4 regions of the Caballeronia sp. DA-9 genome follow, and region 1 is predicted to be linked to each of the others. Evidence: predicted binding sites of a transcription regulator. Region 1 holds the regulator's gene; each other region holds the start of a gene.
What was found. The regulator FNR, encoded in region 1, switches genes on or off when oxygen is low (the NO sensors DNR and NnrR bind a similar motif). The targets are predictions, from matches to a motif close to TTGATNNNNATCAA.
Positions count from the first base shown of each region.

Region 1 (7,506 bases):
GTGCCCTGGTCGCCAATTTTCTTGCCGTCGACTTCGCCGCGAGTGAGCACAGGCGTGATCTTGTCGGCGAGCTTGATTTTCTTCGCGTCCATGCCGGCGAGTGTTCCGGCGGGGATCAGCTTCTTCAGCGAGAAGTATTCGGTGTCGACAATATCGAACGAGTTCGGTTGCGTGATGATGCGCTTGGCGACGTCGTCGGTCGTGACCGGAATGTACTGGATCTGAATGCCCGTGTCCTCCTGGAACTTCTTTGCGATATCCGAGCTCTGGTTCACCGCTGTGCCGAGATAGCGAAGCGTGATCTTTTCCTGCGCGTGCACGAAGGGGAACCCCGCAATACCCGCTGCCGCGACCGCGCCCTTGAGCAAGCTGCGGCGCGTCAAGCCGTGGCCCGAGCCGAGGCCCGATTCAGCGGGCTCGCTTGCCGTAGTATCGGACGGGTATTCGTTTCGCTCGCTCATTGCAATCTCCCTTGGTTGACGTTCTCGCGCAGGTCCCGCGCGGTTTTCATGTGGTGCGGCGCCGCTCGATCTTTCATGCCGCCAATGCGTGCGCATCGTGCTCGTTCCACCAGACCACGACGCGCGCATCGGGGCAAAGACGCTGCGGGTCGTATTCGCTATCGGGCAGCAGTGAGATGAGTTCGGGCGAACCGTCGAGCGGCGCCAGCGTCATGCGCAGATGCGTGCCCTGATATTCGGTCTCGCGGACCGTGCAAGGAATGCCGCCGATACGGCTAAGCCCGCCGTCGCTGGCCGTCGGCTGCACGGGCGTCACGCCGTGGGGCGCAATTCGCAGATGATCGGCGCGCACGGTAAAGGCGCGTCCGTTGGCGCTGAGCACGTTATGGCCGCCGAGGAAACGCGCGACGAATTCAGTGCGCGGCCGGTTAAAGACTTCATGCGGAGAACCACTTTGTTCTATGCGTCCATGGCTCATCACCACGACCATGTCGGCGAGCGCCATCGCTTCTTCTTGCGAGTGCGTGACGTGCACGAAAGTGATGCCGAGTTCCTTCTGCCAGCGCTTGAGTTCAGCGCGCATCTGGATGCGCAGGAACGGGTCGAGCGCCGACAACGGTTCATCCAGGAGCAGGCAACGCGGTTCGTTCAGAAGCGCGCGGGCGAGCGCTACACGTTGTTGCTGGCCGCCCGATAACTGCGATGGCTTGCGTTCGGCGAACGCGCTCATTGCTACGAGTTCGAGCAGTTCGCCCGCGCGCTTGCGGCGCGCGTCTTTCGCCACGCCCCGCATCTTGAGGCTGAACGCGACGTTGTCGAGTGCGGACAAATGCGGGAACAGCGCATAGCTCTGGAAGACCATTGCGGTGCCACGCGTGGCGGGCGGTGCGCGCGTCACGTTGCGCTGGCCTATGAGGATGTCGCCATCGGTGATCGATTCGTGACCCGCAATCATCCGTAGCGTCGATGTCTTGCCACAGCCCGAAGGCCCGAGCAGGCAGCAGTACTGGCCGCCCGGAATGCGCAGGTCGATGGCGTCGACCGCGAGCGAGTCGCCGTATTGCTTCGACACGTGAACGAGTTCTATGTCAGCAGCTTCGGTCTTCACTACGGCTGAAGTGGACTGACTCATATGGACGGACTCACGAACGAACTCATGCGTTGCGTTTCCTGATCGATAACTGCACCAAGGGCTGCGGCCGGCTGATGCACCGTGAATTGCAAGACACATGCCACTTTGTTCGTAGTGCATGGCGTTTCATGCAAACCATCGCCCCTATTGAATGTCGACGATATGGCGTGTAAATTGCACACGATTCAAAATCGATCTGTCGGCGATCCAGGACCGAAAGCCGCACGGTCACGGTGCGCCGACAGTCCGTGACAGTGCGCGATCCACCAAAAAGGTTCACGCGCAGCACGTTTCGTGTTGAGGTATTCGGGGGTTTTCGCACATGGTCATCATTCGTCACGCTGGCGCGTCGCACGGACCAGCGTTCGGTCCGCTCGCGACGCATGAGCGGTTTGCGTATCGCGCCATTTCCGATACCGATTCGTTTCGATGGCCGGGAGACACCGGACTTGCCGTTTATCTTGGCTTCAATATCGAGCACTTTGCGTTTGGCGAAGGACTGGGCGCGGCGCTTGGCCCCGTTTCGCCGCAACCCGATGTGCTCAACTACAGTTGGCGCGAATATGGAAACCGCGTAGGTGTATGGCGCTGCATGGAACTGTTCGATCAGCTCGGCCTGCCGTGCGGCACGCTGATCAACACGGCGCTCTATGATCATTGCCCCGATGTCATTGATGCATGTCTCGCGCGAGGCGACGAACTCATCGCGCATGGCCATACGAACGCGCAACGCCAGAGCGACCTGAACGAAGCCGATGAGCGTGCGTTACTGCTTCACTGCCGCGAGCGCATTGCGTCACATTCGGGGACGCCACCTTCGGGTTGGCTCTCGCCATGGATTTCAGAGTCGCACCTGACGCCAGACTTGCTCGCGGAAACGGGCTACGCTTACACGCTCAACTGGTGCCACGATGACCGCCCGGTTCGCATGGCGACGCGCGCCGGTTCACTATGGTCGATCCCGTATCCGCAAGAACTCAACGACTTGCCGATGATCATAGGCCGTCAGCTCGACGCACGCGCTTTTGCGGACATGATCATCGATCAATTTGACGAGATGCTCGATCAAGCCAGCAACAGCCGCCATAAGCAGGCGCTCGTGATGGGTATCGCGCTGCATCCTTACCTCGTTGGACAGCCGTACCGGTTGCGTCATTTGCGGCGTGCGCTTCGGCACATCGCGGCCGCGCGAGCGAATGGCGATGTCTGGATGACGACGCCCGGCGCGATTGCGCGTCATATGGACGAGATGGAACGCGCGGGGCTCACCGGCCCGGAACATGCCACTTTTCATGCACGAACATGACACCCAGACCCGCGCTTCGAGTCGCGCAAACGCCCGATACCTCCCAGGAAGACATCGACACACGCCTCTATCAGGCGATCTTCGACGGCGTGCTCAATCATCGCCTGACGCCCGGCACCAAGCTGCCGGAACCGGAGTTGTGCCAGTTGTTCGGTGTTGGCCGCGCGGTCGTGCGGCGCGTGCTGGAGCGGCTGGCTTACGAAGGTATCGTCTCGTTGCGTCCGAACAAGGGCGCCGTGATTGCCGAGCCAACGCCTGAGGAGACGCGCGAGATTTTCGAAGCGCGCCGGTCGCTGGAACGCATCCTGGTGGAACTTGCGGTGCAACGCGCAAGCGCGCGCGATATCGACGTATTGCGCCGCCAGCTTGCCGACGAACACGAAGCAATGCATCGATTCGATCAGCCGTCATGGGCACGGCTTGCCAGCGGCTTCCATTTGCGCATAGCGGAACTCGCGGGCAATTCGATTCTGCAGCGCTATCTGAGCGAACTCGTATCGCGATGCTCGCTGATTGTCGGCGTGTACGAGCCGCCGGGCAACGCGCCATGCGAGCACGACGAACACACGGCAATTGTCGATTGCATTGAAGCGCGCGACGCATCCGGCGCAATCAGCCGCATGGAAGCGCATCTTCGTGAGCTGGAAGAACGCATTGAAACGTCACGCATGCAAGGCGAGCAAAGTCTCGGGCAACTGCTTGGTCTGCTTCAACCCTGAACCACTTGCACGCTGCCTCAAACCTGAACGGGCCATCATGGAAATCGACTTCGAAGCCATTACGGAATATCAGCGCTACAAGCTCATGGCGAGCCTGATCGTGCCGCGGCCCATCGCGCTGGTCACCACGTTGAGCGCTACCGGCACGATCAACGCCGCGCCGTTTTCGATGTTCAACATGATGGGCGAGGAGCCGCCCATTGTGATGATCAGCATCAACCGTCTCGATGACGGCTCGCTCAAGGACACGGCCGTGAACATTGCACGCAGCCGCGAGTTTGTCGTGCATCTGAGCGACGAGGCGATGGCCGGGAAAATGCATCGCTGTGGTGAGCGCCTGCCGCCCGATGTCAGCGAGCTAGAGAAAGTCGGGCTGACGCCGGTTGCAAGCTCGTTCGTGGCGCCGCCGAGAATCGCAGAGGCACCTGTCGCATTCGAATGTACCTTGTGGGAGACGCTGGAAACCACGAGCCGGCACATCTTCATCGGGCGGGTTCACAGGTTGCACGCACGCGATGAACTCATCGATACTGAAACATGGCGCGTGCGGCTACAGCATTATTTTCCGGTCGGGCGGTTCGGTGCGAGCGACTACGTGAGCACGCGCGAGCGTTTCACGCTGGGTTGAATCAGCGCCCAAGCAATCAGCGCCGCTGGCCGACCAGATCGTCGACCAGCGGCACGACCGCCAGCATGACAAGCATGGCGGAAAGTGGAATGGTTGCGACGAAACCCACGTATTTGAATCCCATCGCGCCCGCAATCCCGCCGATAAAAAACATCCCGAGCAGCGACGCCAGCAGTGCGAGCTTCGCGCGGTCGGCCTTCACCGCCTTCATGCCGGGCGCATCTTTGGTTGCGTTCCAGTACACGAGCTTGCCCAGTTCTATACCCACATCCGTCACGAGCCCGGTCATGTGCGTGGTGCGGATTTCCGCCTTCGAGATTTTGGTGATCATCGCGTTCTGCAGGCCCATGACAAAGCAGAGCAGCGCGACGGTCGCCGGCACGAACAGGATCCGGTCCTGTTCCAGGTTGGCGCCGAGCAAGCCGAAGAAGAGCAGCAATGCGGCTTCCAGCAGCAAGGGCAACGCGTATTCGCTTTGCGCGCCGCGCCGCCGGCCCCAGTTGATCATGATCGCGGACGTGGCGGCCCCGGTCATGAAGGCCAGAAGCGAACTCAGGCCGGCCACGACAAGACCGGTTTCGCCAAGCGACAGGTTATCGGCGAGCGCGGACACCACGCCCGACATGTGGGACGTATATTGACCGACGGCGATAAAGCCGCCGGCATTCGCCGCGCCGGCTATGAAAGCCAGGCAACGCCCGAGACGCCGGTTGCTCTGGTCGGTGCGTTCGGGCCGCGTGAAGCTGCGCAGGTAATTCAGGGGCATGTGTTCCGCCATCGGCATGGCAGGCCGGGACCTGCGCGCGGCTGATCAGACTTCGGCGAGCCGCTCGCTATCGATAATCCGGATCTGCTTGCCGTTCGTATCCACGATCCGTTGCTTTTGCAGCTTCGAAAACATCCGGCTCACGGTCTCGAGCTTCAGCCCGAGATAACTGCCGATCTCCTCGCGGGTCATGCGCAGATTGAATTCTGCCGCCGAATAACCGCGTGCTTTCATACGCGACGAAAGATTCATGAGGAACGTGGCGAGACGCTGCTCGGCGGTCATGGTGCCAAGCATCATCATCAGCCCGGACTCACGTACTATCTCGCCGCTCATCATCCGGTGCACGTGCTGCTGCATGGCCTTGATGTCGTGGCAAAGCTCTTCGAGCAGATCGAAGGGGATCACGCAGACCTTGCTGTCCTCGAGCGCGACCGCGTCGCAGTTTTGCTCGTCGGAGCAAACACCGTCGAGACCCAACGGCTCGCCCGCAATGTGGAAACCTGTCACCTGCTCCTGTCCGTCACGATGCGCAATAACCGTCTTGAAGCAACCGGTGCGTACGGCATAGATGCTCTTGAACGCGTCGCCGGTCCGGTACAGCGTCTCGCCGCGCCGCACGAGCCGTGTCGAGCAGATGATCGCATCGAGCCTGCCAAGTTCGGCTTCGCTCAGTTGCGTCGGCATGCAGATGGCGTGCAGCGAACAGGCGGAGCAACGTGTATCGGGGCGGGAACTTGGCGAAAAGCCGGGAACGGCCGGACGTGCCGTGCGAGCCGAAGGTGGCGGGCTCGCAACTGAAGATGCGCAAGCAGTCGCTGAAGTCATGACGTCTTCCGTGAGTGGTGTTTGCATCAATGCGTTTGCGCGGCAATTCATACGGTGCAGTGTCCAACGCGCGCATCGGTACGCGCCACGGGTGTGTCGCGCAGAAGATTCAGCGGCTGATCGATGGGGTGCTTGCCGACGCGAGTCGATGACCCCGGAATCGGCCGACGCTCAGTGAGGAAGTATGGTCCACTCTGTCTCAAAATAAAATCAGCGAGCGGCGTCAGACAATGTAGGGATTCAAGAATTCATGTAGGAAATGGACTACAAAAAACGTGAACGCCAGACTGTGGCGCTCAGGTTTCGTGGTCGTCTTCGAAGAGCTTGTGCCGCACGGCGTAGCGAATCAGCGCTGCGTCATGCGGCATCTGCATCTTGTCGAGAATCCGGGTCTTGTAGGTGCTGATGGTCTTGGCGCTGACCGACAGCGCCTGGGCGATCTGCGTGATCGTTTCGCCGCCCGCGATGCGCCGGAATACCTCGAACTCGCGGTCCGAAAGACGATGATGCGGCAGGTCGTCGCCATGCTCGTTCAGACTTTGCGCAAGCCGTTCGGCCATTGTCAGGCTCACGTACACGCCGCCCGATGCAATCTTGTTCACCGCCGCGACCAGTTCGGCGCTCGCGCTTTCCTTCGTCAGATAACCCGACGCACCGGCTCTGAACGCGCGTACCGCGTATTGCTGTTCGGCGTGCATGGTCAGGACCAGCACGCGCAGCGCCGGTTTTTCGTCCTTGATCTGCTTGAGCAGTTCAACGCCGTTGCGCCCCGGCATGGACAGGTCGAGGACGAGCACGTCCGCCGTGGTGTCGCGGATCATTGCGAGGGTCGTGGCGCCGTCGCTGGCTTCGCCCGCCACCTCCACGCCGCTTGCGCGGTCGAGGATATGGCGCAGTCCGTCGCGAACGAGCGCATGGTCATCGGCTAACAGGACACGGGTCATTGCAGGAAATCTTCTTCAGTGCGTTCGGGGAAAAGTTGCGCGCGTCGGGTTTTCCCGTCCGAACGGGGCTCGCGGACGGTAAAAAAGATGCCCGCGAAATAGCGGGCATTAAGAATTGCGTACGGATACTGAGTCACGCGCGCAACACTGGTTCTTGAGACGTCAACTAGACATTAACGAGACATTAATGAGACGTTAATGTCTCGTTAATGGGACATTAGCACGGCTGCGGTCATACTTTTTAACAAAGTTCGGGTAACGCCGCCGAGAACGCGTTCCTGAAACCGCGCATGTCCGTACGCTCCGAGCACCAAAAGTCCCGCGCTGGTATCGGCCAGCACATTGAGCAGGGCCGCGCCCGTGCTCACGCCCCACACGTGCGGAATCGATAAAACGCCGGCCCGCACCCGGTGGTGCCCGAGGTAGGCGGCGAGCGCGTGTCCGGCGCGCTCCGGCGTTCTGGCGCTTTCATCGCTCGTGGCGCGAGGCTGCTCGATGGTCACGATCTGCACTGAATGCGCAAGCCGGAGAACGGGAAGGGCGTCCGCTACCGCGCGTGCCGCAGCCCGGCTGCCGTCCCACGCAATGAGCGCTGTCTCGCCAAAACGTTCGATGCGGCCGGCATACGGAAGCAGGATTGCCGGCCGCCCGCAGCTCATCACGAGGTCTTCGGGGAAATGCTTGCCAATGTACGCAGCCGGGTCTGCCGGATCCGGCTGGCC
Region 1 is NZ_CP195131.1:976,886-984,391, reverse strand. It holds gene ACRWA7_RS04420 (ABC transporter substrate-binding protein) at 1-461, opposite strand, end outside; gene ACRWA7_RS04415 (ABC transporter ATP-binding protein) at 535-1,593, opposite strand; gene ACRWA7_RS04410 (polysaccharide deacetylase family protein) at 1,916-2,899, shown strand; gene ACRWA7_RS04405 (GntR family transcriptional regulator) at 2,896-3,618, shown strand; gene ACRWA7_RS04400 (flavin reductase family protein) at 3,656-4,246, shown strand; gene ACRWA7_RS04395 (YoaK family protein) at 4,263-5,012, opposite strand; gene fnr (fumarate/nitrate reduction transcriptional regulator Fnr) at 5,058-5,840, opposite strand; gene ACRWA7_RS04385 (response regulator) at 6,137-6,784, opposite strand; gene ACRWA7_RS04380 (universal stress protein) at 6,991-7,506, opposite strand, start outside.

Region 2 (7,506 bases), 510 kb from region 1:
CGACATAAACGTACGTCGCATCGGCTCAAATGAAGCTGCGTCCTACGTGGAAAGCCTGGCCGATGTATTGATTGATTGCGTCGAGGGCGGTGCCTCGGTCAGTTTCATGTTGCCGCTGTCGCGCGAGAAAGCACTGGCGTTCTGGCGTGGTGTGGCGCAAGGGGTAGCCTCTAGCGAACGTGCGTTGCTGGTCGCGGAAGATAGCGGCGGCCATGTTGTTGGCACGGTGCAATTGGTCCTGGCGCAACCTGAGAACCAGTCGCATCGTGCTGATGTTGCCAAGATGCTGGTGCGTCGCGACGCTCGACGCAGGGGTATTGCGCAACGGCTGATGAAAGCCGCCGAAGACACCGCGCGAGCGGAAGGCAAGAGCGTGCTTGTGCTCGATACCGTGACAGGTGGAGATGCCGAGCGTCTGTATGAAAAGGCAGGGTGGCAACGTGTGGGCGTTGTGCCGAAATACGCGTTGATGCCGCATGGCACGTTCTGCGCGACGACGTTTTACTACAAGCATGTTTGATGCATTTGGCAGTCGCCTTCTCGCGCGCGCTTAACTCGGTGCGATACCGTACAGACATCGTGCGCCGGCGTGCCAGTCTTCTCAAAGCCGTGGATCCACGATAGGGCTATTTCAATGCCGTTTTGACGCGCGGACGAGGACTTGGCAAATGAACGACGTTCTTGGAAGGCTGGTGCTTCTGGTCATGTCATGTTGCCTGAGCACGGCGCTTTACGCGCAACCGCCGGTATCGACCGCTGCCAGCCAGCCGGGCGCAAAGGCAAGCCGCCATCACAGTCTTGATCGCACCGGGAAAGCCCGCAAAGGCGAAGCCTCGTACTACGGCCAGAAGTTTTATTCGAAAAAGATGGCTGACGGAACGCCCATGAATCCGCAAACGAATTCCGCTGCCAGCAAAACGCTGCCGCTTGGCACGAAGGCCCGCGTAACGAATCTGGAAAACGGCAAGAACGAAGTGGTCGAAATCAGGGATCGCGGCCCTTATGTGAAGGATCGGATAGTCGACGTATCGCCCAAGACCGCCGACAAGCTCGGGTTGAAAGAGAACGGCACCGCGCCGGTCGAAGTCAAGCCCGTGGAAGTCCCGCAAGCCGATGGCAGCGTGAAGCCGGGTGCCGGCGCCGCGCAAACCCAACAATAGAATGCGCCACGCCACCGGCTTTGTGAGGCTTTGGGCGGGCGCAACTGACTTGCAACAAGCGGACAGTTCAAGCGCCCGCATTATCGTTCGTTTCTTCCGCCGCAAGATACCGCCCGGGCGTTGTCCCGAGCGTCCGGCGAAACATATCGATAAACGCGCTGACATTCTCGTAGCCGAGTTCAAGCGCGATTGTGGTCACCGCGACCCCGTCCGCCACGAGTTCCAGTGCGCGAAGCAAGCGCGCTTGCTGACGCCATTGCGCGAAGCTCAAGCCGGTCTCCGCCAAAAAACGGCGGCTCAGCGTGCGCGGTGCGAGACCCGCCCACGCCGCCCATTCCTCGAGACGGCGGTTATCCGACAGATCAGCCGCCAGCGCGTCCGTGATCCGGATGAGCCGCGGATCTTCGGGGCGCGGCAGCGCCAGCGATTCTTCTTTCGATGCCCGCAGTTCGTCGATGACCACTTCCGCGATGCGCGCCTGCGTCTGATCGAGTTCGGCGCCCGGCCACGTCGCGGCACGTCTCACGGCTTCGCGCAGCAACGCCGTGGTCCTGATTGCACGGGGCGCGCCCGGCAAGTTCGCGCATCGCGGCTCGGTGATAAAAACGCTCCAGCCGGAAAACGGCCCGTACGAGCGCACTGAATGAACGCAGTGCGGCGGAATCCAGATTGCATGGACGGCGGGGACGACCCAGTGCTGATTGTCGAGGCCGACCGACATCAGTCCGCTCAACGCGCCCATGAGTTGTCCGCGCGCGTGGCTGTGCGGCGGCGTCTCGCGCGCCTCGGCCTGCGTCAGTTCGGCCGCGGCAAGGAACGGACCGTCGGGCGAGGTCACGAGGTCCGGTCGGATCAAATAGGAGGTCATGGCTGAAACGCGGTATCGATTGGCATTTATACCGGAGACTGGCCGCTTTCGCACGCCTAAACTGGCTTCATTCCTACTGCACCGGAGGCGATCATAATGCGAGCCGAAGACATCCTTCCTGACCACATCAATCAAGCCGACATTGGCGGGTACGACGATCCGCAAAGGCACCGTCGCGGCATTTCTCGCGAATGCGCGTGTCTGGACAAATACGGAAACATCCGCAAGCGCCCGCGCCGAAGCCGAGACCGACATGCTCGAAGCATTGCCCGCGCTGCGCGCCGTCGGATTGTTCGATGTACTGGACATTCGCGATACCGCGCTGCGCAATTGGGTCGATGCACATTGACCTGCGCATCAGTCAAACATCACATATTGAGGGAAACGCCATGAAAGCTGCAGTCGTCAAAGTGCCAGGAACTGGTCCCGCTTACGCCGATTTCGATAAACCTGTTCCCATAGCGGGTCATCGGCTGATTGAAGTCACCGCGTCCGCGCTCAGTCACGTCACGCGGTCCAAGGCATCGGGGTCGCACTATTCGTCGGTGGGGAAATTTCCGTTTGTTGCGGGCGTCGATGGCACCGGGCGTCTGGAAGACGGGCGCCGCGTTTATTTCTTCAAGCCGCAAGACCCGTTCGGTTCGATGGCCGAATACAGCATCGCGCCGGAAGCGAATTGCGTTCTCTTGCCCGATGGAATAGATGACGTCACGGCCGCGGCGATTGCGATTCCGGGCATGTCGTCCTGGGCGGCGCTGGTGGAACGGGCTAGATTCGTGAAGGGAGAAACCGTGCTCGTGAACGGTGCAACGGGCAGTTCCGGCCGCCTCGCCGTGCAGGTCGCGAAGTGGCTTGGCGCGCGGAAGATCATCGCTACGGGCCGGCGCACGGATGCGCTGGCATCGTTGAAGTCGGCCGGCGCGGATGTGACGATTTCACTGGCGCAGGACGAGGGCGCGCTGAACGGAGCATTCGAATCGCAGTTTCGCGAAGGCGTGGATGTCGTGCTGGATTACTTGTGGGGCGCGAGCGCCCGGTCGCTGCTGATTGCGGCGGCGAAAGCCTCGCCTGACGATCATCCGGTGCGCTTCATCCAGATCGGTTCGATTGGCGGCGCGGAGATCCCGTTGCCGTCCGCCGTCCTGCGCGCGGCGGCGATCACCCTGCTCGGCAGCGGAATTGGCAGCGTTCCGCTGCCGCGTCTTCTAAATGCCATGCTGGGCGTATTCGAAGCAGCCGCACCCGCTGGATTGCAGATCGCGACCCACGCCGTGCCTCTGGCGGATCTCGGCGCGCATTGGGACAACGCGGACAGCTTGCGCCGCACGGTTTTCATACCTTGACCGCGACGATTGATCGCTGCGCGGTGCATCGCCGGAGGTATAACGTGTACGCTACAATTGCCGCATGGCTAAAAAATCCCTTTCCGCTCCGGTTGTTCGCGCCGATGCAGCCGTTCCCGCTTCGCCCGTCATTCCCGGCGTTGACGAGTATCACTTCTCCGAGCAGATCGGCCATCTGCTGCGGCGCGCGTATCAGCGCCACGTCGCCATTTTCCAGGCGGCCATTCCGGATTCGGACCTGACCGCCGCGCAGTTCGTGACATTGTGCGCGGTGAAGGAGCAGCAATCCTGCTCGCTCAACGACATTGTGAAAGCGACCGCAATCGATCAGGCGACCATCCGCGGCGTGGTCGAGCGGCTCAAGGCGCGCTCGCTGATCGTGGTCTCGCCTGATCCGCTCGATGGCCGCAAGCTTATCGTTCGCACCACGCCTGAAGGCCTCGCGTTGATCGATCAAAGCATTCCCTTCGCCAAGCAGGTCAGCGAGCAGACATTCGGCGGACTGAATCCGGCCGAGCGTGTGGCAATCGTCTATTTGCTGAAGGCGATGACGCGAGCAGAGGAGAATTAGCGGGAAGACCGGTGTGCTGTCTGCACGAGCCTGTGGGTTTTTATAGACATGCTCAACGAAGTTCGCAGCCCGTAATACATTCGCTGATCCATATCAAACGACAAAATCCACCTCCATAGAAAATCTTGTTATGGCGATTTCATTCGACGCCGGACCAAGAAACGGGGTGAATTTTGAAGAAGAACATATCCATCGCAATCGCATTTGCCTGCGCTGTTTTGGCAACGGCAAGTTCGTCTGTTCATGCGGATCAGGGCGACATTCTCGCGCGCGTCAGGGCGATCAGCATTCAGCCTGATGTTTCGGCGGGCGGAACGCTGGGCGCTATTGGGACGGGCGTCAATAACGCCATCGTCCCTGAACTTGATTTTGTTTATATGGTGCGCCCGAGTATTGGGGTCGAGCTCATCCTCGCGACCTCACGCCACCAGGTGACATCCAACACGGGCGCGCTCGGCGGGGTGAACGTGTTGCCGCCCACGCTGCTGCTTCAATATTATTTCAATGCCGCGGGCAAGGTGCGTCCTTATGTCGGTGCGGGCTTGAACTACACGCTCTTCTACAACAACGGCCTGCACGCCGGAGATACGCCGGTCTCCATCAAGAACTCGAGCTTTGGCCCCGCGCTTCAGGCCGGCGTTGACGTGCAGGTCGCGCGCAATCTGTTCGTGAATGCCGATATCAAGAAGATCTGGATGCGCACGAGTGCCTCCGCGGGAGACACGTCGCTCGGTTCGCTGAAGATCGATCCGCTGGTGGTGGGTATCGGCGTGGGGATGCGCTTCTAGTCCGAGGCTGGAAATTCGGGCCGGCGTTGACGGAACATGGGACTCGGAACGAGGGCGGCGCCCTGCAACGCCGTGTTTCTAAACCGCCGTCATCGCCGCCTGCAGCGTCGCACGCACCACGTCGGCGGTGAACGGCGCTTCCCGGAACCTGACGCCGGTGGCATCGAACAATGCATTGGCGATTGCCGCCGGGCCCGGCAGCGAAGCCGATTCACCCGAACCCAGCGGCGGTTCGCCTTGACGTTCCATCTGCACGACATCGACAGCGGGTAATTCCGGAAACGTCAGGATCGGATAACTGCCCCATTCGCGGCTCGCGACAAGACCATCGGTAAAGCGAACACGCTCTTTCAGAGTACGGCTGAGCGTCTGGATGACGTTGCCGTGAATCTGATGACGCACGCCATCCGGATTGACCACCGTGCCGGTATCCTGTCCAACGGTCACGCGCTTCAGGCGAATCTCGCCGGTCACACGGTCGACTTCCAGATCCACGATCCACGCCGACCACGCCGCGCCAAAACCCGGAAAGCGGCTGTGTACATAGCGCGCGTACGCCACGCCGTGTCCTTGCAGCACGCGCGCGTCCGGGTCGTTGCGCGTGACGCGGCGCTGCCAGCCGGCACGCGTGGCGACTGCCTCCAGCAACTCCCGCGCGCGTTCGTCCTCCAGATGACGCAGCCTGAATTCGAGCGGATCAGCGCCGGCCTCGAACGCGAGTTCATCGATAAACACATCGTGCGCAAACGAGTTCGGCAGCGCCGATACCCCTCTGAACCACGACGCGCGCACGAGCGGCGCCATGTCGTTGCACACGAAGCGCCGATGCTTGAACGTGTAGGGCGAAACCGCCGTGCGGTCGCCCATTTCGAAAACGCGAGGTTCGGCAGGCGTTGCGCCCGTGAGCAGCAGCGCGAGCAGCGGTGCATCGTTGGACGGATAACGCGACGCGAATTCATAACCCAGCGTCTCGCCCATGTCCGACACCGTGCCGGTCACGTCCACCACTTGCGCCGTTCCCTTGGGTTCCCATTGATGTTCATCGGCACGCGTTAGCTGCACGCGTACCGGGCAATGCATAGCGCGGGAAAGCAGCAGCGCGTCGCCGGAGACGTCGTCGGCGCAATTGCGGCCGTAGCATCCGGCGGCTTCCATGCGCACGATATCGATATCGCTTTCCGCGCGGTCCACGAGAACCGACAGGTCGTAGCGCAAGCTCAGCGGATTCTGTGTTCCCGACCACACGGTGATGTGGTCATCGCGATAGTCCGCCAGCGCGCACGATGGTCCTATGGACCCATGCATCTGGTACGGCCAGACGTAGGTGCGTGCGAGCGTAGTGGTATTGACCTGACCTCGGACCGATTCCACGTCGCCTTCTTCCAGCAGCAAACGCCGCCTGGCGGGCGCGCTCGATATGGCCCTGGCCGGATCATCCAGAGAAGGCAGCGGAGGCAACGCGCGCCATGTGACACGCAGCGCGCGGGCGGCGCGGATGGCCTGCTCCTCGCGCTCGGCGACTACGCCGACAAAATCGCCGATCGCGACGACACCCCGCACGCCCGGCAACGCTTCCACCGACGCACGATCCACGTCGAGCAGCATCTTGCCGATGAACTCGCCGCAATCGTGCCCCGCATACGGCGGCCGCACGACGCGCCCGTGCAGCATGCCGGGCACGCGCATGTCGTGCACGAAGGTGAGCGCGCCAGTTGCCTTGGCGGGCAGATCGACGCGCGGCGCCGAACGCCCGACAATGCGATACGCCGACGGGTCTTTCACCGCGACGGTGTTGTCGAGCGCAAGCGTCACGCGGCGCCCTTCAAGCAGCGCGCCGAATGTGAGCCGGGTGTTGTCCGGCGCGATCACGCAGCCGTCGCCGGTGCGGAGCAGGTCCGCGCTCAGGCCCCACGTTTGTGCCGCGATCCCGATCAGCGCAAGCCGCGCCTGGGCTGCAGCGAAGCGCAGCGGCACCGCCGAAATCTGGATCGTCGCGCTCGCGATGGTCGGCCCCTGGTTGGGCACTTCCGTCGAATCGCCCAGGATCATTTGCACGCGCGCTGCGGCCACGTCGAGTTCTTCCGCCACGATCTGCCCGAGCGACGTGCGTATGCCCGTTCCCAGATCCACGTGACCGTTGAACGCGAAAATTCGCCCGTCGTCCAGCACTGCGACGAAGATTTCCGGCGTGTCCTGAACGTAGGAAGATCCGCTGCCCGGTTGTCCGGGAGCGGGTTTTACCGGCGCCGCCGGCTGCCTGACAATGCTCAGGCAGCCGTTGCGGGCGAGCAGTTCACCTCGGGTAGGCGCTCCTGCATTTGGCATGACGCGTTTTCCTGAAAATGCGCTTATCGATTAACAATACTCTTGGGCATCGCCAACGCCAAGAGACATCCGGCGAGCATCAGGAAGCCGAACGTGATCAAGCCAGCGCTCATGCTGTGCGTTGCGTCCTTCATCCAGCCGAGTACGTAGGTGCTTGCAAAGCCGCCGAGATTCGCAATCGAACACGCGAACGCAATGCCTGCCGCGGCCGCGGTGCCGCGCAGGAACGTGGAGGGCAGCGCCCACACCACAGGCATGGCAGCGGCAACGCCTGCATTCGCAATCGACAACAGGATCACCGTTATGGCTGTGCTGCCGCTGAAGAACGTGCTGGCAATCAGGCCAAACGCCGTGCATGCAAACGGTACGACGATATGCCAGCGGCGTTCGCGATACTTGTCCGAACTCGCGCCCGTCACCAGCATCATGACCACGGCGAGCGCATTTGGAA
Region 2 is NZ_CP195131.1:97,142-104,647, reverse strand. It holds gene ACRWA7_RS00455 (GNAT family N-acetyltransferase) at 1-520, shown strand, start outside; gene ACRWA7_RS00450 (septal ring lytic transglycosylase RlpA family protein) at 669-1,160, shown strand; gene ACRWA7_RS00445 (AraC family transcriptional regulator) at 1,228-2,028, opposite strand; partial or broken gene ACRWA7_RS00440 (hypothetical protein) at 2,125-2,377, shown strand; gene ACRWA7_RS00435 (quinone oxidoreductase family protein) at 2,418-3,371, shown strand; gene ACRWA7_RS00430 (MarR family winged helix-turn-helix transcriptional regulator) at 3,436-3,942, shown strand; gene ACRWA7_RS00425 (OmpW/AlkL family protein) at 4,116-4,730, shown strand; gene ACRWA7_RS00420 (molybdopterin cofactor-binding domain-containing protein) at 4,809-7,055, opposite strand; gene ACRWA7_RS00415 (MFS transporter) at 7,079-7,506, opposite strand, start outside.
Region 2: ACRWA7_RS00425 (OmpW/AlkL family protein) is a predicted target of FNR. The motif match lies at 4,026-4,039, and genes of this name have one in related genera.

Region 3 (7,506 bases), on a different replicon from region 1:
GTCCCTATCAAAACTTTAGGCGCGTGAGACGACGCTCGCTTGACCTGAATCAAGCAATGAAATACTGCGCGGGCTGGCGTGCGCCGCGAGCAATACGGCCAGCGCACATGACGCAAGGCGCGAGGCGACCGAGTCCGCACGGCTCGTCAGCACAACAGGCACGCGAGCGCCGAGCACGATTCCAGCACTCGCTGCGCCGCCCAAAAACTCCAGTTGCTTCGCAAGCATGTTTCCCGCTTCAATATCGGGCACAAGGAGAATGTCCGCGTGTCCGGCCACGGGCGAAACAATGCCTTTCATCAGCGCGGCGCTTTCGGAAATGGCGTTGTCGAAAGCGAGCGGCCCATCGACGGCCGCGCCGGTCAATTGCCCTCGCTCCGCCATCTTCGACAATGCGGCGGCGTCGACGGTCGCGCGCATCCGCGCATTCACCGTCTCTACCGCGCAGAGTATTGCAACGCGCGGCCGGGCGACGCCAAGCACGTGCGCCAGGTCAATGGCGTTTTGCGCGATCGCCGCCTTCTCATCGAGATCGGGCGCGATATTGATCGCGGCATCGGTGATGATGAAAGCCCGTTCGTATGCGGGCGTGTGCATCAGGAAGCAATGTGAAATACGCTTGTCCGTGCGCAGGCCGGAGCCTGGCGCCATGACCGCGCTCATCAGTTCGTCGGTATGCAGGCTGCCCTTCATCAGCGCGCTCACTGTTCCATTCGCCGCGAGTTCCGCGGCACGCGCCGCTGCCGCGTGACTGTGCTCCACATGTTCGATCCGGATGCCGTCGAGCGCGATTGCACTGGCTGCCGCGACGGCCTCGACCCGAGCGCGCGGCGCGACGATCAACGGTTCGATCAAACCCGCCAGTTGCGCGTCGCGCATTGCCACGAGACTGGTCTGGTCGCACGGATGAACAATGGCGATTCGCAGCGCGGCGTGAGCGCGAGCAAGTTCCAGCAACCCGGGACGGCCGGCTGTTGCGCCCGGCAAGATGCCCGGCAAACGAACGCCCGGTTGCGGCACGGCGCCGATGTGATCGTTCATGATTGACGCACGTACGTGCCGGGCGCATCCGGCAGCGCGTCATCCAGCAGGCGCCGGGGCACCGGGACGTCCGACTGCTCGTGCAGCCATTGCGACCAGCGCGGCCACCAGGATCCCTCGGTGGGCTCGGTTTCGTTGAAAAAGGCATGCCGGCTGCGATACGAAGCGCCAGCCGAACGCGTGCCGCATCGATAATGCCGTCCCGCGTGACCCGGCTCGGAGACGATCCCCGCGTTATGGCCGCCGGCCGTCAGCAGGAAGGTCAGCGGATTGTGTGTAAGCAAGTGCAGCTTGTAGACGGAGCGCCACGGAGAAACGTGGTCCTGCTCGGTTCCGACCACGAACATCGGCTGCTCGATGTCTGACAGGGCGACCGGACGTCCATCGACGCAATACCGGCCCTCCGCCAGATCGTTGCGCAGGAAAAGCTGAGTCAGATACTCGCTGTGCATGCGGTAAGGCATGCGCGTGGTGTCGGCGTTCCACGCCATCAGGTCGTTCGGTTTCGAACGGCGTCCGAGCAGGTACTCGCTCATGAGCCGCGACCAGATCAAATCCCGCGCATTGAGCAACTGGAATGCCGCCGCCATTTGGGAACCATCCAGAAAGCCCTGTTCCCACATGAGTGCATCGAGCGTGGCGAGTTCGCTTGCGTCGATAAAAAGCCCGAGTTCTCCAGGTTCGGTGAAATCGGTTTGAGCGGCAAGCAGCGTCACGCTGCGCAACTCATCGGCGCGCGCGTCACGCGCAAGCATTGCCGCGGCGATCGAAAGCAGCGTGCCACCCAGGCAATAGCCGACCGCATGCACCGGCGTGGCGTCGCAGCGCTTTCGGACTTCGGCCAAGGCGTCGAGCACGCCGCGCGATAAATAGTCGTTCAGCGCGAGATCGCGATCTTCCGGGCCCGGATTTCTCCACGAAATCATGAACACCGTAAATCCTTCCGAGACCAGATAACGAACCAGTGAATCGTGCGGGCTCAGGTCGAGAATGTAGTACTTCATGATCCACGAAGGCACGATGAAGACAGGCTCGCGGGCAACCGTGTCAGTGGACGGCGAGTACTGGATCAACTCGCACAGATCGTTTCGATACACCACCTTGCCCGGCGTGATGGCGACGTCGCGCCCAGGCATGAAGGCCTGCGCGCCGGGCTGGCGCTTGCCCGGCGCGCGGGCCAGCATCGCGGTCAGGTCCTCGATCCAGTGTTGACTGCCCGCCACGAAATTGGCTCCGCCGGTTCGAAGGGTTTCCTCGATCACCGCCGGATTGGTCAACACGAAATTGCTTGGCGAGAGCGCGTCCAGCATCTGCCTGAGCCCGAAGCGCACGACGTCTTCGTGATGGCGCTCGACGCCTCTCACGCCAGTCGTTGCGCTTTCACACCATTGCTGCAAGCGGAGAAAACCGTCGCGCCAGACGCAATAGGGCCAGCCATTCCACGAAGCGGCAGCAAAGCGCGGATCGCCGGAAACCGGAAGCGGCGCGGTCGTGTTGTCCTGCGCAAGCTGCGCCGTGAGCTCGATCCATTTGCCCGGGGCCAGCGCAAAGTGCTGCGCCCAGTCGAACACGGCCAGGCACAAGGCAGCGGGCGACAAGCCGCCACTCAGCCGCGCGAGCGCGGCATGGGCCGCACGGTCGAGAGACTCGCGGCTGTCCGGCGCTCGGGAACAATCGGCCACGAATGCTGGCGGTTTGTCGTACGTCGTCGTAATGGGATCGCGTTTCATCGGCTCACGGTATGTACATGCCACTCGGGGCTGCCGCGCGTGCATCCGCATCGGTCGCAGGCGTCTTGCCGGAGGACAAGCGGATCACTGGTGCGGGAAGCCCGGCATCCGGCCGCGCGGGTCATGGCTGCAACGCGCTCAAGCCGCATGACGATCCGATACCGGCGCGGCGGCAGCCGGCTGAGCGCCCGGTGGACTGGTTCGCACATTAGGAAACGCCGCGCCGAAACCGCCCAGCCAGACCGGCGCCGTGGTTAAACCGGAGGATGGCCGCTGAAAGCCGGCGGTCCACATCGATTGCCAGTTTCTGATTGCATCGGAAACGGCTTCGCCCCACGCGCCCTGATTACGCATGGTGACGCCCGCCGCTTCCTGCCAAAGGTTCGCCGTTTTCTGAAGATAGTTCCGCAAGGCATCCTGTGAAGCCGAAGCCAGCTCGCTGATATCTTTTGCATTGGCAAGCGCGTCCCGTTCCCGGTGTATGGCGTCCAGATCGCGTTCGATGCGCTTTTCCTCCAGTCCGCACATCTGCTGCCGGTATTCCCCGGCCACTGTCAGCAAGTGCAATGCGAAACGAAGGTTGTTCCTGCCAAGATCAAACGGATCGATTAAAGGCGCGGACATGGCCAATTCCTCCTGCATGTGTAGGGCGCGCTCGCGCGCCGGCTGTCGGCTTAAATGTATGCGCGACAGCCGGCCGATCCTTGACCTGGGTCAACTCAAGTAGCGGCTCGAACGCCGTCTCGCACGTTTGATCTACGTCAATCCACGGAAAGCGTCGCCCCATAGACTGGGTCTCATGACCTCGCGGGCGGATCGATTCCAGTGCCCGTCTTCCGAGCGATCCATCAACGGAGCCCTTGCCATGAGCTATAAAAGTATCGTTGTCCAACTCGATACAAGCGGGCGTGCCCATTCGCGCCTCGAATATGCGTTGCGGCTCGCCAGACAGTTCGATGCGCACGTCACCGGCGTGTTCGCCATCTTCACGCCCGATCCAAAGTCGTTCCGCGTGATGGAAGGCTCGGCCTACTACTACGAAGCGCACCGCAAGCTGCGTGACGAACGGCATGGCGCGCTCGAGCGCTTGTTTCACGCAGAACTGGTACGGGCCAACTTGTCCGGTCAATGGATCGACTCGCACGAATACGCGAACGACTTCGTCCCGCGCGTTGCCCGCTGTGCCGACCTCGTGATCGCGGGCCAGGATGATCCGAACGATCCCGAGTCGTTCATCTCGGATCATTTTCCTGAAACGCTTGTGATGTCTGCTGGCCGGCCGGTGATACTCATTCCGTACACGGGCGTGTTCACGACGTTCGGCACGAACGTAATGGTTGCCTGGAACGGCAGCCGCGAAGCGACCCGCGCGGTTCATGACGCCCTGCCGCTGCTCAAGCGCGCAAAAAAGACCACCATCGTGACGCTCAATGGACTGAAGGATGAACTCCCCGGCGAGCGGCTTCCCGGCGCCGATATTGCGCTGGTGCTGGCGCGGCACGGCGTGCAAGCCGATGTCCTGGATCTGGATGGCATCGACGACGTGCCGGCCGGCGACGTCCTGCTCTCGCGCTCGACCGACCTTGGTGCGGATCTCTTGGTGATGGGCGCCTACGGCCACGCCCGGTGGAGAGAACTGGTGATGGGCGGTGCAACGCGCACCATGCTGGCTTCCATGACGGTACCGGTCCTGATGTCGCACTGAATTCGAGGAGACCACTCATGTACAAACACATCCTTGTGCCAATCGACGGCAGCGAGACATCGGCTCGCGCATTGGACGCCGCGCTGTTGCTGGCGCGCGAAAACCACGCCGAGCTGAAGCCTGTCTATGTGATCGACGTGCCACCGACCCTGTACGCCGACCCCGCTTCCGATCCGTCGCACGCGCGCGATGTTTTCGTGAGAGAAGGTGCTCGCGTGATTGCAGAGGCCGTTGCCAGGATGCAAGGCGAGAGCGTGCAGGGCTCGCCTCAAGTGCTGGAAGTCGATCCTGTCGGCGACGACATCACACAGCAAATAAGCCGTGCGGCCAAGGCGTTCAACGCCGACCTCGTGGTAATGGGCACGCATGGACGCCGCGGCTGGCGGCGGCTCGTGCTTGGCAGCGTCGCCGAACGGTTCCTGCGCATGTCCAGTTGCCCCGTGCTGCTCGTCCCCTCGCACGCCGGCGAGCAAAAGGCGCCGCACATCCTGAGCGCGCCAGACATTGCCGGAGCATGGCTATGAACTACGCAACCATGCTCGTTCATATCGACGACAGCCTTTGCAGCGACGCGCGAGTTGACTTCGCCGTCGAACTTGCCCGCAAACACAATGCGCACCTGATCGGGCTTTATATCGTATGCCAGGACCTCCTGCGTCCGATGTTCAGGCCGGACGAAAGCCTGGACCTCGCGACCAATGAGAAGCAGGCTGCGCAACGGCTGGCCCGCGCACGCGATTACTTCACGGAGGCGGCGCGCCGCGCGGGAATCGCCTCGGAATGGCGCGCGCCGCCCGGGCCTGCTGTGGAGACCGCGATCCTGCACGCACGGCATGCCGACCTCCTGATTTACGGGCAGCGGGATCCGGCCGATCCGGCCGCTTATATCGCGAGGAATTTTCCGGACGATGTGCTACTGGAAAGCGGCCGGCCAATGATCCTGCTGCCGTACGCTGGAAATACGGAGCGCTTCGCCGGAACGGTGCTGATTGCGTGGGATGGCGGCCCGGCCGCCGCGCGCGCGGTAGCCGACGCCCTTCCCTTCCTCCGGCTTGCGAATTTCGTGGAAATTGCGGTTGTCGAGCAGCACAACCATGAGACCGTCGCGACGGGCATGGAGCTCGCCGCGTACCTCGAAAGACATCGGGTTCGCGCAGGTGTCCTGACCTTGCCCCGCGTGTCGGGCGTCAGCACGGGCGCGACGCTTCTCAACGCGTTGACCGATACTCACTCGGACCTGCTGGTGCTCGGAGCTTATGGTCACGCGAGGGTCCGGGAAATCGTGCTTGGCGGCGTCACCCGGACGATGCTGGAAAGCATGACCACGCCGGTGTTCATGTCGCATTGATTGCCAAAGGGCTTATGCGATCGTTCGATTATCCCGTCCGACAGGCACGCTCCGAAGCGCCCGCAAGCCGGGCGCTTTTTATGCGTTCGCGCGGCTAGTGCTCGCACGCGTCACCGGAAGAATTGTCGCGAACCATGAGCACCGGAACGTGACTCGAACGCAGGATCGTTTCCGCGACACTGCCAAGCAGATGCTGGCGCGCGATCCTGTGCCCGTGCGTGCCCATGGCAATCAGGTCCGCTCCGGCCGTCAGCGCCGCCTGCATGATTGCGGCCGGCACGCTCGCGCCGTGGGCGTCGATGACCCAGATGCGCGCAGGGACCTTGTGGAGCTTGCACAACTGGCGCGCGTGATCGAGACGTTGCCACGCGGCTTTTTGCGCGGCTTCATCGATGGCGTTCGTTTCGGTGATTCCCCGGGACGAATCGATGATGGGAACGGTCGCCACCATCAACGTCGCTTCGCTGGCCCGCGCGAGCCTAAGCGCTTCTTCCAGCGCCCGATGTGCGCTGCGGCTGCCGTCTAGGGCCGCGAGAATTCGTTTGTACACGGCAAGATCCCCCGATGTCATGCGCTTTAGTGTCTGCGCATAGGGCCGGACATCATTTGACTCATATCAAGCGGTGCGATCGGCGCAGGGACACAGGAGCTTGCTGGACTTTGGCGCATCGGGTGTCAAGGATTTGCCGCCATGCCGGGTTGTTCCCGGATCGGAAATTCATGGATTCCGTGCGTAGCTGCGGGTAAGTTTTCCGACTCTCGGGTCTTCAATTGAGGAACTTGGCGGACAGGACGCGAGCACAAAGAACTGCGTACATCGGTGTTGCGTTGCGCAAATTTTATCCGTAAAATCCGCGGTTCTGGAGATGGCATTCCTCCAAACAACCGCCGATCCTTCGGCTGATGATGCCTACGAGTTCCTGGGTGCAGGAGGTCGTAGGCCGTCCGTGCGACGCCCTGTCGCCCAGGTTTGATGTTCTTTCGAACCTGAAAATCATGAAACGTCTCAAGTCTGTCGAACAGATAGCCATGATGCCGTATCTCGCGCGCTGGCTGCTGCTTTCCTCCGTGCTGGGCGCCCTCGCCGGGTCTGCGTCCGCGCTTTTTCTCTTTGCACTGGACCGTACCACTAATACGCGGCTGGATCATCCATGGCTCATTTGGTTACTGCCGGTTGCGGGGTTCCTTACCGGCTGGATCTATCACCGCATTGGCAAGAGCGTCGAAGGTGGCAACAACCTGCTGATCGACGAGATTCACGATCCGCAGAAGATCGTGCCAAAGCGCATGGCGCCGCTCGTGCTGGTGGCCACTGTGGTCACGCACTTGTTCGGCGGCTCCGCGGGCCGCGAGGGCACTGCGGTCCAGATGGGCGGTGCGCTGGCCGACCGGGTCACGCATCTCTTCGATCTGGGTCGCGAGGACCGCCGGATTTTGCTGATGGCCGGCATCGCGGCGGGCTTTTCGTCGGTGTTCGGCACGCCTCTCGCGGGCGCGATCTTCGGCCTCGAGGTGCTTGCGATCGGCCGCCTGCGCTATGACGCGTTGCTCGCGTGTCTCGCGGCTTCAGTCGTGGCAGACGCCGTATGCCGTCTCTGGGGTATTCACCACACGATGTATGCGATCCCTTTCGTGCCGCCTGTCACGGTTCTCGGGTTTGGATCGGCGACCATCGCCGGTAT
Region 3 is NZ_CP195132.1:677,878-685,383, forward strand. It holds gene ACRWA7_RS09260 (bifunctional enoyl-CoA hydratase/phosphate acetyltransferase) at 16-1,041, opposite strand; gene ACRWA7_RS09265 (PHA/PHB synthase family protein) at 1,038-2,771, opposite strand; gene ACRWA7_RS09270 (hypothetical protein) at 2,910-3,395, opposite strand; gene ACRWA7_RS09275 (universal stress protein) at 3,637-4,476, shown strand; gene ACRWA7_RS09280 (universal stress protein) at 4,494-5,000, shown strand; gene ACRWA7_RS09285 (universal stress protein) at 4,997-5,824, shown strand; gene ACRWA7_RS09290 (universal stress protein) at 5,919-6,374, opposite strand; fluoride riboswitch at 6,678-6,744, shown strand; gene ACRWA7_RS09295 (voltage-gated chloride channel family protein) at 6,821-7,506, shown strand, end outside.
Region 3: ACRWA7_RS09275 (universal stress protein) is a predicted target of FNR. The motif match lies at 3,523-3,536, and genes of this name have one in related genera.

Region 4 (7,506 bases), on a different replicon from region 1:
CCGACAAGATCGCCGAGCCGGCGCGCAGATTTGTGCAAGGATCGAATGCAGCATTTGCGTCCATGCCATACCTCGCGAGGTTGTAGCGATTCACTTGGCTTAAGCCCATGCTGTAGTTCCAGCCTCCCGCGTCGAGCGCCTTAACAGTGGCCATCGCTTCATCGCGGTTCTGTGGCTGACGCACGAGGCGACCTCCTACGACACCGATCGCAAAGGGGTTGAAACCCGACTCGGCGCGAACAATCGCCTGCAAAGTCGTCGGATGAACTGCGGGCGCGCATTGCTGCGCGAGGCTATTGAAGTCGGCGGGCATCATTGCGCGGCTTCGCTGTCAACGTCCGGATCTTCGTCCGGACGGTCTGGTTCTGCATTCAGGAGCGTGTTCAAAGACGTCGTTTTCCCGACGTGGGCCGAATCCGAAACCATCGTGTTCCCGGCTGGTGGCTTTTCATCATCCGACGGCAGGTATGCTTCAGTCGCAAAATCCCACACGCGATCTTGTTTGGGTTGCTCAGCCATTACATCGCTCCCACTTTCTTAAATCCAAAGCCCTTGCTCCTGGGTTTCAGTTTCGACGTGAAGTCTGGTGCGCCGTCACGGTCCGGATAGGACGCGGAGCACTTGGGCTGCGCCTTGAAGTTCGAGCAACCCCAAAAGTGGCCGTCATTGCCAGAGATTCGCCGCAAGCGGCCCGATGTACATTTCGGACATGCTGGTGCGGGTGCCACGGGCAAGTTCATCTTCGAGGTCCGCAAGCCCGCGATCACCTTGGTAATGAAAGCGACGTTGCGGTCAATGAACTGGTCGTACGTGATCTGCCCGCTCGCTACCGCGTCGAGCGCGATTTTGAACATGCCGGCCATCGTTGGATCCTTGACTGGGCCGGGCAGTGCCGTAAGCAACCCCCGGCCGCTCGCGCTGCACGTCAGCTTGTTTTTGGTGCCCTTGGCGATCTCGAGGAAACCACGCTCGCGCAGGTCCTTGATGATCCCGGCGCGTGTGGCGCTTGTACCAATGCCTTTTCCCTCTTTCAGGCGTGCCTTGGCCGCTGGATCGGTCGTGAATTTGTGAAGGTCAATCATGGCGCTCAGCAACGATGCTTCATCAAAGCGGGAAGGGGGCTTCGTTGCTCGGCTCGCGGTATCACATGCCGTGCACGTTGCAGGGTCGCCCTGCGCCATGTCCGGAAGTGTTTGCTTACCGTCATCGGTTTCGCTTTCGACCGGCGTTTGTACAGCCGCTTCCTCGTGCGGCGCATAGACCTCACGCCAGCCGGCGGACACGGGCGTCTTGCCGTTCGCGGTCAAGCGCTCGCCGACACATGAAATTTCGATGCGTGTTTGCATAAATACGGCGGGCTCGAAGAATTGGGCGAGATAGCTGCGCACGACCAGGTCGTAGACGTTGCGCTCAATTTCATTCAGCGCGGATAGGTCCGTTACGCATACGGTCGGCACGATGCCGTGGTGCGCTTCACCATTCATCTTCTTGTCGTCGAACGCAGCCGATTTGCGTTTCGTGTCGGCGCAGCTGATCAATGAGCCGAGCCCGGGCAGGTTTCGGCTAACCGACGCCAGAATGGTCGGCGCTTCATCGTGCTGCGCCTCCGACAGATAACGGTTCTCCGTGCGCGGGTAGCTTGTGACTTTGTAACGTTCGTACAGCACTTGCGCCGCGGCCAACACTTCGTCACCCGTGTAGCCAAACTTGCCGCATGCGGCCACTGTCAATTCGTTCAGGGACAAAGGCAGCGGCGGCGCCTCTCGCTTGGGCGACTTGTCATACGCTGATATCTCTGCCGGCTGGTTTCGCATCTGGACAACAAGCGCACGCGCAACGGATTCGTCGATCAAACGGCCCGCATCGTCGAGACCGGCTTGGTCTTCGCGCGCCTTCCAGTTGGCGACAAACAGGCCGTTCTCATGCTGCATCTTCGCCGCGATAGTGAAATAGCCGGCCGGCTTGAATGACTCGATAGCCCGATCGCGTCCATATACGATCATGAGCGTCGGGGTTTGGACGCTCCCGACGGTCAATACGCCGTCGAATCCGAGCTCACGAGCGCGTAATGTGGCGGCACGCGTTAAGTTCAGACCGAAGAGCCAGTCGTAACGCGAACGCGCGAGTGCCCACACAAACCATGCGCGAAACTGCTGCTCCTCGTTGCTGTGCATCGAGTCAAGTGCCTGACGGACTTTGGCCGGGTTGTAATCGTTGACGAGCAGCCGTAGGACGGGCTTGGTGTTACCTAGATAGATCAGAACTTCATCTACAAGAAGCTGGCCTTCCTCATCCGGGTCACCCAGATGCACGACTTGATCGACCTCGGACAAAAGTTTTTCTACCGCGCGGACGTTGCGCTCCAAATCACCACGGGGAGCCATCAGCCAGGCAGTTGGTACGATCGGAAGGTCTTGATAACGCCAGATCTTTGAACCGCTCTTGCTGCGTGGTAGGTCATCGGGAAGATACTCGTCTGGCATGGCCTGCTCGAGTGCGTGACCAGCGAGCGGCACGAACGCATCGTCGCCGATATAGGTCGCCACGCCGTCGCGACGCGGCGTGCCCGGCAAGACTGCGACCACGGCTTGCACGAGAGATGACTTTTCGCCAACGAACAATCTACGCACCTTTATTACCTTTCAGTTGTACTAATTGGCTGATCGAGATCAAGCGCTGTTTCTTGATACGGTGCCTGACGTCGCACCAACTGCAGTGGGGATTACAGCGACAGTACGCGTGCGCAGGTTAGTGATTGCCGCCGGTATCTACGCCAGGCGACTCACCGGCCCCTGGCGCATCGGTCCTTGACAGAAATTGTTGCGCTGATGAGGCGGGGTCATAGGGGACTGTGGCCGACCCTTGCCCATAGAACTCGGTGATGGTCGCTTTGCCGTTGATTCCCCACCAAACACGGGTGAACAGCTTGTTGTCGATGGTGACGTTGATTGCGCCACGAGCGCCGCATGTGAGCATGCTTTGCTCGGGTGGACCCCAGAAGAGGAGATCTGGGCTGCAGTAGTTTGGGCCTGCGCCTACGCTTTGCGCGCCTGTGCCTTGGCCAGCATTAAGCGAGCTCGCAGGCAATGAGCTCCTGACATCAGGCGGGAGGTCTGCCACGCTGCTATTCAAGTCGCATGTGGGAAAGGGCTTGCCATGTTCAAGCGCATTCCAGAGCTTTTCGATGGGCGGCTTGCATTCTGATTCAGTCTTTGCGCCGCGAGGATCGGCAAGGCACAGCAACACTTGGCAACCCCAATCGTCGGCGAAAACTAAGGAGGGCGTTACGAATGTCAACAGCCCGCCGCAAACTATAAGGCTATGGACTCCGCCTTTCCAAATCAACGGACGAGTCTTTCCACCTATAATGGAGTCAGCCATTTGAGCCTCAACAGTTCCAACAATGGTTAGGTTGATGTCGGTGTTGGTAGCACTAGCATCAACCGCTTCATCTCACGTCGCAGTCACGTCGATTCTTTACGCAGTAACACGTGTACCGTGCTGACGCGCGGGCAAGTCTCTTTGACAAAATCAACCGCAATATCAAGGCGCTTCCATAGCTTCGTCCGCCCCAACGCGGTTTGGACGAGGTAGACCTTCGATTCGCTAGGTATCTTCACGTTCATCAACCACCAGCCATCACGGTCATCACCAGTTTCGCTCTCGCTGGTCTCCACCAAAAACACCTCGTATTCAGGTTGGGCTCCGTCGAGGACCGCGAGGTCCCGTTTCGTCAGCGTGTGCATTTGATCCCTTGCAATCGTTCGTACAGCAAGGAGTAATGCCACGAGACAGCTTAGTTTTCCATGATTCAACCTACCAATCTCACGAAATGCATCGAGTGTTTAACGTTTGATATGATTTGTTATACATGGGAACACGTTTATGGATTTGATTCAACAGATTTATTTGTTGAAGGTGTGTCGCTTCGTAACGCGATGCCACGTAGGGTGGAAGTCTGCAAACGATCCCTTGCGATCCGCACGCATCTCTTGCGGTACGATTGCAGACTGCTCTCTCGCGGAGGACGGCGTTTGCGAGTGACCCGCCTGTCTTGTCTTATGGTAGCCCGACCTTGATTAGTAACGGTGCAGGTGCGCTTAGTATTGACTTACTTCAGATGTTATGGTGGCGGAACGAACTATGTATGACTTGCAAACGTTGACGGGCTTCGATTTGATCATCGACGCAAGGAGCCCGCGGGAATTCAAGGAAGACCACGTGCCGGGAGCTATTAACCTCCCCGTGGTATTCGATGAAGAATACGCTGAGGTCGGGACCACTCATCGGACTGACCCGATGCGGGCTTATCAGATCGGGGTCGCATACTCGCTTAAAAACATTGCTCGTCATTTGGAGCTTCCGTTTTTCCAGACAAGCAAGCGAGCGACCATCCTTGTGTACTGTTTTCGCGGCGGGAAACGGAGCAAGCTTTGGACAGATGCGCTGGAGACAATTGGCTACAAGGTAGAACGGTTACCTAGAGGGTGGAAGGGCTATCGGAACTGGGTGAGAGAAACACTTGCGCAAGTGCCTACCAAAATGACTTTTAATGTGCTTTCTGGTCCGACTGGATGCGGAAAGACGAGTCTGCTTCACGCGCTGCGAAAGGCGGGAGCCCAGATGCTGGATCTCGAAGCGCTCGCTTCACACAGAGGTTCCATAATTGGCGGCATCCCCGGGCATCCCCAACCCAGTCAGAAGTACTTTGACACGCTTCTGCTCGACGAAATAAGTCGGTTTGACCTAGCGAAGCCTATCTGGATCGAAAGCGAGAGCAAGAAGATCGGTCAGGTACAGTTGCCAACTTCATTATTCGAGGCGATGCATCGCTCCCGTTTGTTTATCGTGCACACACCGATGTCAGAGCGTGTTGCGATGTGGCACCGAGAATATCCACATTTTGCAGAAGACCCTGTTGGGCTGATCGAAAAACTAACCTACCTGAAACCGCTGGTAGGAGGGGTCACGATCGACAGATGGAAGGAACTCGCTGAGCGTAGGGAAATGGACGCGCTTTTCGAGAGCATCATGGTTGATCACTACGATCCCGCTTACACGCGGTCAACAAACAAGAACTACGGCAAGACCGGGGAGACGACTGCAATACACTTGGATTCTCTCGACTCAGACTATCTTGCCGCGGTCGCGGAGGGACTGCTCGCGAAGGGTGACCAGTTGTCGGCGCCGTCGCTTGTTTAGGACGTTGACGCGTCTATCCATGACGGAGAACCAAGCCGGCGGCACAAGGCTCAGCCAAAGCATGTGGAAATAACCCCCCGGTAAGGCGGCTCGGGTTGGACGCAGTTGAGTGTACGGCGACCGTCCGTTTTCGTGGTGTGCCCCATGGTATCCGTTGTTGACCAACAGGCAATTGGACAGCCAAAAATCAACATCCCAGGAGTGGATAGCGTCGTGTTGGCTTTGGTGGTCAAAGCCGTAGTGCTGCATGTAACCTACAGTCTCGACGATGAAGACGCTAATTGTCGCGTAACCAAACACGAACAATGACAGCCGCCAAGCTTGCAGCGTTAGCGGCAAGATCACCAGCAGAAGGGCGATCGAGATATTTGCATACAGGCGCCGAGGGATGGAGCGATCTCGATACGATGTTGGATTCAGCGAAGCCCTCAGCGCGCTGAGATACGACCGGACCACGTGAGCCCATGATGACGTGCCCACGGAAGCAGTGGACCCAAACAACGGGTCGCCGAGATGGTCGTGGTGTAATTCATGCGCGAACCTGTAGTGAGGGTAGCCAGCGACCGTAAAAGCAATGTCGCTAACGCCGCGCCAGAGCCGTTCGGTTCGATGGGTCAACTCGTGCAGATGGGCCATAGCGGTGGCACTTAGCACTCCGCTGGAGACAACCAAACCAACAAATTCGACCGGGCCTGCAGTTGTCGCTTCGCGAGCTGCGATTGCAAGCGCCATCGTCCAGCTTAATGCAAACCAACAAGGGATTTGGCGCTCGGACAACCTCTCGATTGGAACTGCACTCAAAGGTGGGCCTCGGCCAATACATGCGTCGAGAAGTGGCACCAAAACTAGCGCAATCGCTACAAACATCCACGCATAACCGGCAGCAAATAGCACGGCGCCTGACAAAGGGAGGCTCAGCGAGAGCCAGAAGCTCCGTCTTGGACTAAACGAGCAGTCCATTGACTTCCGCGAATTTGACTACCTCGGATATGTGGGAAGCACCAACCTTGTCTTTGATTTTCTTGTAGTTGCCGTAGATCGTCTGCACCGAGACATCCATCTCCCTTGCGATATCCTCGGCCGTGAAGCCGTCTTTTAGGTAGCTGACGACTTGCAGGTCTTTACCCGTGATCGAGCGAGACTCCATGATTTCGCGCTTAGCTACGCGAATAGACCAATCAAGCAGCTCCACGGCAAGTGCACGAAAATACATGCGACTCACGGAGAAGATCTTTTCGCCTTCCGCCTCAGTCTTGTCAGACCCCAGGTAAAGCACACCGATTCGCCCCTTGTCGCTCGCGTGTACCGGCACAACGAATCCGCTGCGGAAGCCATGTTCGTGAGCTGAGGTAAGCATATCCTTCTGCCCTTGAGTCGTTACCTCCACTTGGGAACCGAAGATAGGTTCTGTATTGCTGACTGAGTAATCCAAGAACGGATCCGTCATGAACCACTTGTTAGCGTTGTACAGTTGGCACCACTCGGGCCGACATCCTATTAGAAACCGGTGTGAGGCACGGCTTTCAGGGGACTCGGCTGGATTCATTGAGACGAAGACATACGACTCAGCACCCAACGTCGAGACGATCGCCCTCACACAATGCGCCACGTCGGACTCGTCATGCGCAGATATGATTTGGTCAAAATACTTCAAAACTGATGCTTCGGATTGGGTCGATTCCATGCCTCAGTCTCCTTCGATTACCAGTTATTGCTTTAAACCATCATCCGTAAGTTTGCGTCGTATCTCATTGTAAAAAGGCGCAATCTGACTTTTGTACGGGTCGGCATTTGCAAAAACGTCAAATTCGTCAAGCTTGCTGATTAGCAAGACCTGGACCGATGACGCGTCATCTTTCTCGATGATGCGGCGTTCCAGCGAATATCCACGAGATACCTTGAAAAGCTTCAACGTCACCTGTTCGGTGTCGACGTTCACGGATCGTTCAAATGCCAGAGTCTTCGCCATCATCGACCTCGCCGCGATGGTTGTGATGTCCGCACTTCGAACAAACGACGCTCTCTTGATCGATATCTGTAAGGCTCGATACAAACTCGTCGGAGCCACACGCATTGCATTCGACGAGCAACGCTTCGAATTTCGTGCGGCAAAATTGGCAAGTAATATGATGCACTTCACCCTCGGCAAGCACTTCCCATCCATCTGCCATCGGGATGCTGCATCGCGGGCAAACAAAACCCCGGTGTTCGATTTCGTTCATGTTTTCGAAAGGACAAGGTAATAAAACAACCGTGCTACGGTTGCTGTCTAACGAATATGGTAGCGTGAGATCGAGATACGTG
Region 4 is NZ_CP195135.1:137,326-144,831, forward strand. It holds gene ACRWA7_RS34965 (lytic transglycosylase domain-containing protein) at 1-316, opposite strand, end outside; gene ACRWA7_RS34970 (hypothetical protein) at 313-519, opposite strand; gene ACRWA7_RS34975 (DNA topoisomerase) at 519-2,630, opposite strand; gene ACRWA7_RS34980 (hypothetical protein) at 3,465-3,746, opposite strand; gene mnmH (tRNA 2-selenouridine(34) synthase MnmH) at 4,144-5,202, shown strand; gene ACRWA7_RS34990 (fatty acid desaturase) at 5,128-5,934, opposite strand; gene ACRWA7_RS34995 (autoinducer binding domain-containing protein) at 6,146-6,886, opposite strand; gene ACRWA7_RS35000 (hypothetical protein) at 6,911-7,141, opposite strand; gene ACRWA7_RS35005 (hypothetical protein) at 7,149-7,424, opposite strand.
Region 4: ACRWA7_RS34990 (fatty acid desaturase) is a predicted target of FNR. The motif match lies at 5,943-5,956, and genes of this name have one in related genera.